4 regions of the Mesorhizobium vachelliae genome follow, and region 4 is predicted to be linked to each of the others. Evidence: predicted binding sites of a transcription regulator. Region 4 holds the regulator's gene; each other region holds the start of a gene.
What was found. The regulator PhoB, encoded in region 4, activates phosphate uptake and scavenging genes when phosphate is short. The targets are predictions, from matches to a motif close to TGTCATNNANCTGTCAT.
Positions count from the first base shown of each region.

Region 1: the regulator PhoB is predicted to act here: its motif matches at 1,875-1,891, upstream of phnC (phosphonate ABC transporter ATP-binding protein).
Region 2: the regulator PhoB is predicted to act here: its motif matches at 1,970-1,986, upstream of RFM41_RS14100 (ceramide glucosyltransferase).
Region 3: the regulator PhoB is predicted to act here: its motif matches at 1,737-1,753, upstream of ppk2 (polyphosphate kinase 2).

Region 1 is NZ_JAVIIR010000001.1:605,491-608,695, forward strand. Features, by position in the region: gene RFM41_RS03015 (DapH/DapD/GlmU-related protein) at 1-309, shown strand, start outside; gene RFM41_RS03020 (GNAT family N-acetyltransferase) at 525-1,016, shown strand; gene RFM41_RS03025 (DUF1868 domain-containing protein) at 1,084-1,794, shown strand; gene phnC (phosphonate ABC transporter ATP-binding protein) at 1,973-2,830, shown strand; gene phnD (phosphonate ABC transporter substrate-binding protein) at 2,972-3,205, shown strand, end outside.
Region 2 is NZ_JAVIIR010000005.1:382,367-385,571, reverse strand. Features, by position in the region: gene RFM41_RS14105 (O-succinylhomoserine sulfhydrylase) at 1-570, shown strand, start outside; gene RFM41_RS14100 (ceramide glucosyltransferase) at 603-1,745, opposite strand; gene apaG (Co2+/Mg2+ efflux facilitator ApaG/CorD) at 2,089-2,481, shown strand; gene RFM41_RS14090 (Hsp33 family molecular chaperone) at 2,690-3,205, opposite strand, start outside.
Region 3 is NZ_JAVIIR010000004.1:333,970-337,174, reverse strand. Features, by position in the region: gene RFM41_RS11910 (glycosyl transferase family 90) at 1-535, shown strand, start outside; gene RFM41_RS11905 (aldo/keto reductase) at 543-1,586, opposite strand; gene ppk2 (polyphosphate kinase 2) at 1,849-2,769, shown strand; gene RFM41_RS11895 (dihydrofolate reductase family protein) at 2,959-3,205, opposite strand, start outside.
Region 4 is NZ_JAVIIR010000010.1:35,249-38,453, reverse strand. Features, by position in the region: gene RFM41_RS20980 (ROK family protein) at 1-390, shown strand, start outside; gene phoB (phosphate regulon transcriptional regulator PhoB) at 806-1,495, opposite strand; gene phoU (phosphate signaling complex protein PhoU) at 1,512-2,219, opposite strand; gene pstB (phosphate ABC transporter ATP-binding protein PstB) at 2,240-3,043, opposite strand; gene pstA (phosphate ABC transporter permease PstA) at 3,040-3,205, opposite strand, start outside.

The DNA of each region.
Region 1 (3,205 bases), on a different contig from region 4:
CGCCGCGCCAGGCGCGTCACCATCGGCCACGACACCTGGCTAGGCCACGGCTCGACCGTCCTGCCCGGCGTCACCGTCGGCGATGGCGCGGCCGTCGGCGCGGGCGCCGTGGTGTCGAAGGACGTCGCGCCCTACACCATCGTCGGCGGCGTGCCGGCAAAGCCGATCCGCGAGCGTTTCGACCGCCGCACCGCCGAACGCTACCAGGCCCTCGCATGGTGGGACTGGGACCATGCAAGGCTACGTGCCGCGCTCGACGATTTCCGCGAGCTGAAGGCGGAAGCATTCCTGGAAAAATACGGCGGCTGAAGAGGTAGGTGTTTTCGCGTGTGTCCAGGAACATGCGTATATGCTAAAGTGAGGTATGTTTGAGGGGTTCATGCAGCCCTTGCGAAAAGACGTGCCGGCCCCGCCGACAGCGGCCGCGGAGCCGGGAATGGTGACCGCCTTTGTGGTCCTGGTCTTTCTCGGCAGTATCCTTGCCGCTATCTGGTTCTGATCCGTTTCCATCTCGCGCGAGAACCCTGACCGTGCCGACCATTCGTCCCGCCACACCGGCCGACACAGATGCGATCTGGTCCATTCTCGAACCTGTCCTGCGAGCCGGTGAAACTTATGCGCTGCCCCGAGACTGGAACCGCGACCAGGCACTGGATTACTGGTTTTCCGATGGCCACGACGTGTTCGTGGCGGAGGAAGCCGGCGACGTGATTGGCTGCTATTATCTCCACGCCAACCAGCGCGGCGGCGGCGCGCATGTCGCCAATTGCGGCTATGTTACGTCAACGACTTCGAGCGGGCGCGGCGTTGCTACCGCGATGTGCGAGCATTCCTTGCAACGGGCCGCCGAACTCGGCTTCCGCGCCATGCAGTTCAACTTCGTCATCAGCAGCAACGAGCGCGCGGTGAAGCTGTGGCAGCGGCTCGGCTTCGACATTGTCGGCACGATTCCGCAAGCATTCGACCATCCGCGGCTAAGCTATGTCGACGCGTTCGTGATGCACCGCATGCTGTAGGGATGTACAGCTTTCACACCGCTGACACACGACTCGGACAGGAGGCGTCTCTTGCAAGGAGATCGCCATGCTCGACACAATCAAACCCTCGCTCGCCGGATTTTTCGAAGGCTCCAATCCAAAGCCGCCGGTCCATCTCGGTACCCGTTATGACGCGTCGGGCAACTTCCTCCCGGAACCGGGCAACACCGTCGTCTGCCATCTGATCGAAGGCTCTTCTTCACAAGCTGCCATCATCGAAGCGCGCGAACGCATGCTCGCCATGCCGGATGCCGATCGCCTCGCCTTCACGCCGATCTCCAGCCTGCACATGACGCTCTTCCAGGGCATCATCGAATACCGGCGTCGCCTCCCTTACTGGCCCGCCGACGTGCCGCTCGACACCAGCATCGACGATATGACCCGCCTCTATGTCGAGCGCCTGCAAGGCTTCGAGGGACACGGCCCCTTCAAGGTCAAAATTGTCGAAATCGTTCCGACCGGCCTCACCGTCGCGGGAGCCACCGAGGAAGACCGCCTGGTGCTGAAAGCCTGGCGCGATGCCCTTTCAGTGCCGTTCGGCTACCGCCATCCAGACCACGACACCTATGTCTTCCACATCACCTTTGCCTATCAGATCCGCCGTCTCGCCGACGAGCGGGCGGCGGCCTGGCAGGATCTGTTCGACGAGAGCCTGTCCTTCCTCGAGCGGGAAGCCCCCGTGATCGAGCTCAGGCCGCCGGCCTTCTGCAGCTTCAAGGACATGAAGCATTTCGAGGAGTTGCGAGTGCTTGGCTGACGCCGATGCGTGCGGTCTCAAATTGCGAAATGGTCGTGGCACAATAACACACATCAACCTGCAATCATTGGCCTGTGACTCGTAACAAAACTGACATCATTCCGACACCTCAGCTTCATCGGCCTGCGCTAGCCAGGGTTAACAGACCTGCAAAACCGCAACGGACTGGAGCTTTGGTATGTCGGCATCATCGGCCACGCTGGAAATCCGCGGCGTAACCCGACGATTTGGCAAGAACACCGCTGTCAACGACATCAACATCTCGATCCCGCGTGGTCAGATGGTCGGCATCATCGGTCGTTCCGGCGCCGGCAAGTCGACATTGCTGCGCATGATCAACCGTCTCATCGATCCCAGCCAGGGGTCGATTTTTTTTGACGGCGCCGAGGTCTCCAGCCTGCAGGGCTCGACGCTGCGCCGCTGGCAGCGCGACTGCGCCATGATCTTCCAGCAGTTCAACCTCGTGCCGCGCCTCGACGTCTTGACCAACGTGCTGCTCGGCCGCCTCAACCATCGCTCGACGGTTTCCAATCTGCTCGGCATGTTCACGCGCACCGAATGCGCCGAAGCGGTGGCCGCGCTCGAGCGCCTCGACATCGCCCGCACCGCGCTGCAGCCGGCCGGCACGCTGTCCGGCGGCCAGCAGCAACGTGTTGCGATCGCCCGCGCCATGATGCAGCAGCCGAAGGTGCTGCTTGCCGACGAGCCGATCGCTTCGCTCGACCCGCTCAACGCCAAGGTGGTGATGGATTCGCTGCGCGACATCAACCTGCGCGAAGGCATCACCGTCGTCACCAACCTGCACACGCTGGACACCGCGCGCGCCTATTGCAACCGCATCATCGGCATGGCCGCCGGCAAGGTCGTCTTCGACGGCGCCCCGGAAGACCTCGACCGCGACGCCGTCCGCACCGTCTATGGCGCCGATGCCAGCGGCGCCGAGATCTCCGAAGCCATCACGTCGACCAGCGTGACCATCAAGCCGAAGATCACCGCATCCGCCGGACCGCTCGAACCAGCCTTTCCTGGCTACTGACTCCGCCGCCCGGCCCCAACCGGTCCGGGCAAATCGTGGATGTCGGCAGAGCAACCCGGATCGCCCGCCAGCGTCAAAGGCATGACTTGAAAAATTAGAACGCCGCCGGCGCGCAGCCGGAACAACAGGAGAGAGATCAAGATGTTCAGGAAGATGGTTTTTGGAGCGGTTTCGCTGCTCGCCATGGCGGCAAGCGCCGCGCACGCCGCCGATATCAAGGAATTCCGCGTCGGCATCCTCGGCGGCGAGAACGAGACCGACCGCCTGCGCAACTACCAGTGCCTCGCCGACCATTTGAAGTCGGAATTCGGCTTCGAGAAGGTGTCGCTGTTCCCGGCCGCCGACTATGACGGCGTCATCCAGGGCCTGCTCGGC
Region 2 (3,205 bases), on a different contig from region 4:
GCGACCAAGCATATAGACGGCCAGGGCCGCTGCCTCGGCGGCGTCATCCTGTCCGACAAGAAGTGGATCGACGAGAACCTGCACGATTATTTCCGCCACACCGGTCCGAGCCTGTCGCCCTTCAACGCCTGGACGCTGCTGAAGGGGCTCGAGACGCTGCCGCTGCGCGTGCGCCAGCAGACCGAGAGCGCCGGCAAGATCGCCGACTTCCTGGCCGAGCGGCCGGAGATCGCGCGCATCATCTATCCGGGCCGGGCCGATCATCCGCAGGCAGATGTCGTCAAGAAGCAGATGTCGGGCGGCTCGACGCTGATCTGCCTGGACGTCAAGGGCGGCAAGCAGGCGGCCTTCGCTTTCCAGAACGCGCTCGACATCGTGCTGATCTCCAACAATCTCGGCGACGCCAAGAGCCTGATCACGCATCCGGCGACGACGACGCACAAGAACCTCAGCGACGACGCGCGGGCAGAGCTCGGCATCGGACCAGGCACTCTCAGGCTCTCGGTCGGCCTGGAAGACACCGACGATCTGCTGGAAGACATCGAACAGGCGCTGAAGGCGGCCAAGTAAGAGCTGCCGAGGCGCTGCCGCCACACCAGAACTCAGGCGAGCTCTTCCAGTTCGGTCATAGCCTTGGTGCGGATGGTCATGGCATTGCCGCGCCATTCGACGGCGCCGCCGAACCAGGCGCGCGCCCAGATGGCGGGCAGCATCGCGTCGCGCACGATCATCGCGGTGAGGCTGCGCGGCGACAGATACCAGCCCTTGGCAGAGGCCAGCAGGCACTCCGGCAGGTAGGCGATCACCAGCACGCACAAGGCCGTTGTGGGCAGGCTGACGCCGGCGCCTGCCGCGGCAATCAGCGCCAGCAGCAGCGGTATTGCGGCGCCGGTCAGGATCTCGGGCGCGAAGAACAGCGGGAAGGTCACCCGCCGCAGCCGCGCCCAGCGCGCCTGGCGCGACCAGATCTCGGCGAGCGTGCGCTGGCCAAGGGGCTGCTCGAAAGGCGAGGCGACGAGATTGACGCGCAAGCCCAGGCTGTTGACCAGCTTGGTGGCCGCCGCGTCCTCGGCGATCTCGGCGGCCAAAGCCTGGATGCCGCCATTGGCGTCCAGCATCGGCTTGTTCCACAGCATGCTCTTGCCCTGGGCAAAGCCGAGGCCGAGCGCCTCGCCGGCATATTGCCAGCGCGCCTGCAGCGTGTTGAGGAAGGCACATTCGACCTCGGCCCAAAACCCATCCGGCCGCGAGCCGATCGGCGTCGAGCAGACGAGGCCGGTGTCCGGCCGCCATGCCGCCATCAGCTGCTGGACATAGTCCCGCGGCATCAGCACGTTGGAATCGGCGAGGATCACCCAATCGTGCCTGGCCGCCTGCCAGCCCTTGACGCAATTGTTGAGCTTGGGATTGGCGCTGATGCGGTCGTCGCCGATCAGCAGCCGCGCCGGAACCTTGGGGTGGCGCGCGATCGCCGCATCGATGAGCCTCACCACCGGGTCCTCGGCATGCGCGATGCAGAAGACCAGCTCATAGCGCGGCCAGTCGAGCGAGAAGGCACGCTGCAGGGTCTCCTGTGTGAACGGCTCAACGCCGCGCGAAGGAACGATGATCGAGACCGGCTGCGCATCGGTGGGCGGCGCAATGACATGCCGCCTTCTGAGCCGCGACGCGGCGAGCAGGATGCTGGCAAGGTTGGAGAGAAGAAGGGCTGACGAAGCCAGGCCGGCTGCGATAGTCAGTTCCATCGAGATCTGGCCACTCCCGTTAGAGAGTTTCACCGTTTCACGGAAACGGCGAACCGCTCTATCTCTTTGTTTTCACGCAATTCCGGACGGAAGGCTACGGCGAAGGCGCCGAGCCCAACCGCTCACACTTTTCCTGGAATTGCTCCAGGCCGCATGCGGCCGTTTCATCAGTCGACAGAGCGCCCGAGTCGCCCGGCACGGTTTGTGCACACCAACATTGTCATGTGTCACTTAAATGACATTGTTTTTCGGCACCTGCGCTTAAAAGCTGGCAGGATGGTCGGCGCCGCGCCTCTAATGGCGAAGCGCGACGAATGTTTCGCCGCGGCAACCGGAGTGGCCCATGTATCGCGCAGTGACGCGCAACATCGAAGTGCTGGTCAGGCCCTTCTACCTGGAGGACCGATCCGATCCGTCCGAGAACCGCTATGTCTGGGGTTACCAAGTGACGATCGACAACCGCTCCGACGAATTCGTGCAGCTTCTGTCGCGCTATTGGCATATCACCGACGGCCAGGGCCGGGTCGAGGAGGTGCGCGGCGCCGGCGTCGTCGGCGATCAGCCGGAACTCAATCCCGGCGACAGCTATCAATACACCTCAGGCTGCCCGCTCTCGACGCCGTCGGGCATCATGGTCGGCCATTACACGATGCGCAACGGCCGCGGCGAGACGTTCGATATCGCCATTCCGGCTTTCTCGCTCGACATGCCGGGGACAAGGCGGACGGTGAATTAGGCGTCGGCGATTGGCGTCTTTCTCCCCGTTCTACGGGGAGAAATGCCCGGCAGGGCAATGAGGGGCGGCGCCGGGCTGCTGAGAGTTTTTCTTTGAGACTGACGACAGCGTCGCTCACGGCGAGCGCTACCATCACCAACGTTAGCGCTGCCCCTCATCCGTCACTTCGTGACACCTTCTCCCCGTAGAACGGGGAGAAGGAAGATTTTTACTTCACGAATTCGGCCGGATCGAAGTCGTATTGCGTCGAGCAGAACTCGCAGGCGACATGGATGCCGCCGTCCTCGGTGGAGTCCTTGATCTCCTGCGCCGAAAAGCCTTCGAGGATGCCGTAGATCTTCTCGCGAGAGCACGAGCACTGATCGGCGACCGGCACGCCGCGGAAAACCCGCACGCCATGCTCATGGAACAGCCGGTAGAGCAGCCGCTCGGCGCCTACCGTCGGGTCGATCAGCTCGGTCGGCTCGATCGTGCCGAGCAGCGCCAGCAGTTCCTGCCAGGAATTGTCGGCCGGATGGTCCGTCAGCTCGCGGTCGTCGCCGTCGCCGCCCGAAATATCGGGAATGCGCATGCGCTCCGGCGCCTGCGGCAGGAACTGCGCCAGGAGGCCGCCGGCGCGCCACTGCTCGCGCGCGCCGGCCGGTCCGGGCGTGACCAGCTTGGCGACCGACATCTTGATCTCGGTCGGGATCTGCTCCGACTGGCGGAAATAGGTGCGCGCGGC
Region 3 (3,205 bases), on a different contig from region 4:
CGACAAGCGCCCGATGGTGGTCTGGCGCGGCCATCTCAACAACCCTCTCCGCACCCGCTTCGTGGAAAAGGCCGCCGATCTGCCCATTTGCGATGCGGGTTCCCACAGGGCCGACGCGCCGGACGGATACCGCAAGCCGTTCCTGAACATCGAGCAGCAGCGGCGCTATCGCTACATCGTCTCGCTCGAAGGCAATGACGTCGCGACGAACCTGAAATGGATCATGAGCTCCAATTCTCTCTGCCTGATGCCTGAGCCGACCTATGAAACCTGGTTTGCGGAAGCCCGGGTCGAGCCCAACGTCCACTATGTGCCGCTGCGGCAGGATTTCTCCGACCTGGTCGACAAGGTGGCCTATTTCGAAAAACATCCCGCCGATGCGGAGCGGATAACCGCCGCCGCCAACGCCTATTGTCGCGAATTCGGCAATGAGCGGGACGAGCAGGCGATCTCGCTGCTCGTCCTCTATAAATATTTCGTGCTGAGCGGGCAGATAAAGCCCGACGCGGAAGTCTGGCGCTTTATCGCCGGCTGACCACGGGTTAGATAGCGCTGCGGTCGAGCACCTTGTCGGCCGGCCCGAACCGGTCCCTGGCCGTGAACTGCTGGTGCCAGTAGGGATAAAGCACCGGCGGCCGGCTGACCACGTCAAGCCGCTGCCGTTCTTCCTCCGAAAGCGAAAGGCTGGCCGCGGCGAGATTGTCCTTGAGCTGCGCCTCGTTGCGGGCGCCGATCACCAGTGAGCTTACGGCCGGGCGGCCGAGCAGCCAGGCAAGCGCCACCTGAGCGCCTGAGACGCCGCGCGCCTTGCCGATGTCGGAGAGCACGTCGACGATGCGCCACAGACGATCCTCATCGCGGATCGGCGGCTCCGTCCAGCCGCCGAGCTGGCGCGCCGTTGGGCTGTCGCGATGGTATTTTCCAGAAAGCAGCCCGCCCGCCAGCGGGCTCCAGACCAGCACGCCGAGACCCTGGTCGACCGAGATCGGCAGCAATTCATATTCGGCTTCGCGCGCTTCCAGCGTGTAGTGGATCTGCTGGGTGACGAAACGGGCCTGATGGCGGCTGTCGCTGACCGCAAGCGCCTTCATCACCTGCCAGCCCGAGTAATTGGAGCAGCCGATGTAGCGGATCTTGCCCTGGTTGACCAAGGTGTCGAGCGCCGCGATCGTTTCCTCGACCGGGGTGAGCCCGTCCCATTGATGGACGAAATAGATGTCGATGACATCGGTCTTGAGCCGCTTCAGGCTCTTTTCACATTCGCGGATCAGATGGTGGCGCGACAGGCCTTCGTCATTGGGACCAGTGCCGATGCGCATGCGCGCTTTCGAGGCGATCAGCACGTCGTTCTTGCGCTTGCCGCCAAGCGCCTTGCCGATGATCTCTTCCGACAACCCGTTGGAATAGACGTTTGCCGTGTCGATGAGGTTGATGCCGGCATCGATGCAGGTGTCGATGATGCGGCTGGCCTCTGCGAGATCGGAATTGCCGACGGCGGCGAAGGGACCGGCGCCGCCGAAGGTCATGGTGCCAAGCGTCAATGTCGAGACTTTCAAGCCGGATCGGCCCAGCGTGCGGTATTCCATGTCGGTCCTCGCAATTTTGTTTGAAGAAGCGCCGTGGCGAGCGCCCGAAAGAGGCGAGGGGATTTGTAGGACAATTCCCGCCGCTTGTCGCCCCGCTATCGATACGGGTCGATCACATATCTTCTATACCGATCCTCGCTGCCGGTCGATTGCAATAAAACCGTCATTGCGCCTCTGTATCTCAGTCGGCTCAAGGAACGTCCGTCCGGAGCCGGCGCGGATTCCGAAGCGATGATGGCTGACAGGCAGACGGAGTTGCGCGATGAATGAACTGAAACCGAATTCCGGGGCGAAGGACTGGCTCGAAGCCGAACTCGAGGACACGCTCGACGAGGACTATGAGCTGGAGATTTCCGAACCGGCGCTCTCGCTCGAGATCGCCAAGATCTACAAGAAGTCGCATCCGCCTTCCATCGAGCGGATGACCTATTTCCGCGAGCTGCTCCGGCTGCAGTCCGAGCTGATCAAGCTGCAGTCATGGGTCGCCTACCACAAGAAGAAGCTGGTGGTGGTCTTCGAGGGCCGCGACTCCGCCGGCAAGGGCGGCGTCATCAAGCGCATCACGCAGCGGCTCAATCCGCGCATCGCCCGCGTCGTGGCGTTGCCGGCGCCGACCGAACGCGAGAAATCGCAATGGTATTTCCAGCGCTACGTACCGCATCTGCCCGCCGGCGGCGAGATCGTGCTGTTCGACCGCTCCTGGTACAACCGCTCCGGCGTCGAGCGCGTGATGGGCTTTGCCGATGACAACCAGGTCGAGGAGTTCTTCCACGACGTGCCGGAATTCGAGCGCATGCTGGTCCGTTCCGGCATCACGCTGGTGAAATACTGGTTCTCGATCACCGACGAGGAGCAGCAGATGCGCTTCCTGATGCGCATCCACGATCCGATGAAGCAGTGGAAGCTCTCGCCCATGGACCTGCAGTCGCGTGTGCGCTGGGAGCAATACACCAAGGCCAAGGAAGAAACCTTCGCCCGAACCAACATTCCGGAAGCGCCCTGGTTCATCGTCGAGGGCAACGACAAGAAGCGGGCGCGGCTGAACTGCATCGACCATCTCTTGCAGCAGATGCCGTATGAGGAGGTCCCGCACGAGGAGATCACGCTGCCGGAGCGTGTCTTCAACCCGTCCTACGAGCGCCAGGTCCTGCCGCGCGAGCTTTACGTGCCGGGGAAGTATTGAGGCTGTGGAGCTGTGATCTCCCCCCTTGTGGGGGAGATGCCCGGTAGGGCAGAAGGAACACTGCCTATCGGTAGGTAGCGGCCTGCCGAAACAGCGGAAACAGAACTGCTATGAACTGAAGCGCTGGCGGGACAGCGCCCCCCTCTGGCCTGCCGGCCATCTCCCCCACGAGGGGGGAGATTACGCCAGTCACGCCCGCCCGATCGTCACATGCGTCGCATAGGCGGTCGCCACTTGCTCGGTGCAGCGGTATCCCAGCTTCACCATGTCGAGGCCGGCGAAGAGATTCTCGCCCGAGCCGAGCAGCACTGGCGAGATCGCCAGGTGCATCTCGTCGATCAGCTTCTCCTGCAGATATTGCCGGATGGTCGAAACGCCGCCACCGACGCGCACATCCCTGCCGCCGGCTGCTGCCTTCGACTGTTCGAGCGCCGAG
Region 4 (3,205 bases):
GCCGCGCCGACCGACGTCGGCGATGCCGACATGCGCGCGCTGGCCGCGAAGGCCCGGCAGGAGGACGGCCCCGAGCGAGAGGCCTATCGCCGGGCAGGCGAGGCGCTGGGCTTCGGTCTCGGCAGCCTTTTCGCCCTCATCGACCCGGCGCCGGTCGCCATGGTCGGTGTCAGCGCGGCCGCATTCGACCTGATCGAGCCGGCGCTAAGGGAGGCGATCGCCCAGACCGCCGGCGGCCAGCACTCCGAATCGATCTCCTTCGACACCGAGCCGAACGAATTGCCGCTGATCCGCGAAGGCTGCGCCATGCGCGCGCTGACCTTCGTCGACCAGGAGATTTTCGCGCCGGGAGGCCAGGCGAGAAGCGGCGCGGGGAAGAACGTCGCCTGATCAGCCTTGAAGTGATCGTCGGTTTCCATGTCCTGCTAGAGCATGTCTCCCGAAAGTGGAAGCCGGTTTCGGGACGAAGACATGCGTAAAATCAAAAGCCTAAGCGCATGAAGCGAAGCGCTTTAGGCGCTGGAAGTTAGCGAAGACCCCGCAGCTTCGTCATTCCAGGGCGGAGCAGGAGCGAAGCTCCGTCGCGTAGACCCTGGAATCCATGCCGTTACCTCGATCGCAGGCGCAGCGGAGCAGAATTCTGCACCGCCCCGGCGCCTCGAAGTCACGGAATGGATCCTCGGGTCTGCGCTGCGTCGCTACGCTCCTTGCTCCGCCCGTGGATGACGAAGCATGAGCGTCTCGGCTAATCGCCGACGCATGCGATCCGCTGACACAGAACGGTCAGCGTCTTCGCACCCTACCCCTAATCCTCGCGGATCGCGTACCCCGCCCCGCGGATGGTGCGGATGACGTCCGGCATGCGGCCGTTGTTGACCGCCTTGCGCAGGCGGCCGACATGGACGTCCACGGTACGCTCGTCGATATAGATCGTCTCGCCCCAGACATTGTCGAGCAGTTGGCTGCGCGAGAACACGCGGCCGGGATGACGCATCATGAACTCGAGCAGGCGGAACTCGGTCGGGCCGAGCCTGATCTCGCTCTTCTTACGATAGACGCGGTGCGATTCGCGGTCGAGCACGATGTCGCCGACCTTGAGCACGCTGGACAGCACCTCCGGCTTGGCGCGGCGCAGCAGCGCCTTGACGCGGGCCATGAACTCCGGCGTCGAGAACGGCTTGACCAGATAATCGTCGGCGCCGGTCGAAAGGCCGCGCACGCGGTCGCTTTCTTCTCCCCGCGCCGTCAGCATGATGATCGGCAGCCGCTCGGTCTCGGGCCGCATCCTGAGACGCCGGCAGAGCTCGATGCCGGACACCGCAGGCACCATCCAGTCGAGCACGAGCAGGTCGGGAACGTTTTCCTGAAGGCGGATTTCGGCCTCGTCGCCGCGGGTCACCACTTCCACCTGGTAACCTTCGGATTCGAGATTGTAGCGGAGCAGCACCCCCAGCGGCTCCTCGTCCTCCACCACCATGATGCGTGGCGCGATCATCGGGGTAACCTTCTCGTCAGGCCGCCGGCGCCGACATTGCCGTCTCGTCCTGCTTCGGACGGTTGGCGGGCAATTGCGTGCCGGTCAACACATAATAGGCGTTCTCGGCGATGTTGGTCACATGGTCGCCGATGCGCTCGAGATTCTTGGCGCAGAACAGAAGATGCGTGCAAGCGGTGATGTTGCGTGGGTCCTCCATCATGTAGGTCAAAAGCTCGCGGAAGACGGAGGTGTATTTGACGTCGATGCGCTCGTCGTCGTTGCGAAGCTTGGCCAGCGCCGTGGCGTCGCCCACTGTGTATTCCTGGATCACGCCCTGGACCTGGATCAGCACCAGCTGCGCCATGGAATCGATCGAATGCGTGAGGTCGCGCGGCGCGGCGCTGACGCCGACCGAGCCGACGCGCTTGGCGATGTTCTTGGCGAGATCGCCGATGCGCTCGAGGTCGCCCGCCATGCGGATCGAGCCGACCACGTTTCGAAGATCGTCCGCCATCGGCTGGCGCTTGGCGATCAGCGTGATGGCGCGGTCGTCGAGCTCGCGCTGACGCGCGTCCATGATGGCATCGTCGGAGACGACGCGCTGCGCCAGCGCATTGTCGCTTTCAAGCAGCGCCCTGGTCGAGGCGCCGACCATCGAGCCGGCGAGGTCGCCCATGTCGTTGATGAGCCGGCTAATCTGCCTCAAGTCCTCGTCGAAAGAGGCGACGGTATGTTCGGCCATGATGATGTCCTCGTATGTCTTCAGCCGAAGCGGCCGGTGATGTAGTCCTGCGTGCGCTTCTCGCGGGGCGAGGTGAAGATCTTCTCGGTCCGGTCGAACTCGACCAGCTCGCCCAGATACATGAATGCCGTCTGCCGCGAGACGCGCGCCGCCTGCTGCATGTTGTGGGTGACGATGACGATCGTGTAGTCGGCCTGCAATTCGTCGATCAGTTCCTCGATCTTGGCCGTCGACAGCGGATCCAGCGCCGAGGCCGGCTCGTCGAGCAGGATGACCTCGGGCTTCACCGCCACGGTGCGGGCGATGCACAGGCGCTGCTGCTGGCCGCCCGACAGGCTCTGGCCGCTGGCGTTGAGCTTGTCCTTGACCTCGTTCCAGAGCGCGGCGCGCTTCAGCGCCGACTCAACGCGGTTGTCCATCTCCGCCTTGCTGATCTTCTCATAGAGCCTGACGCCGAAGGCGATGTTTTCATAGATCGACATCGGGAACGGCGTCGGCTTCTGGAACACCATGCCGATCTTGGTCCTGAGCAGGTTGAGGTCCTGCGAGCGGTCGAGGATGTTCTTGCCGTCGAGCAGCACCTGGCCCTCGGCGCTCTGCTTCGGATAGAGCTCGTAGATGCGGTTCAAAACGCGCAGCAGCGTCGACTTCCCGCAGCCCGACGGGCCGATGAAGGCCGTCACGCTGCGCTCGGGTAGGGACAGGTTGATGTCCTTCAGCGCCTTCGACTGGCCATAGTAGAAGTTGAGGTTCTTGACCTCGATCTTGGCCTTCTCGACGGTCGTGTCGGGTGCGTTCAGGTCGGTGGACAACATCGGTTTCATCTGTCCTCTCTGCGTCCGGTTAGGCTGCGGGCGAAGATGCTCAGCCCGAGAACCGTCAGGGTGATTATGAGTGCGCCCGTCCAGGCCAGCTGCTGCCATTCCTCATAAGGGCTGAGAGCGAACTGGAAGATGGTCACCGGCAGGCTGGCCATCGGGGCATTG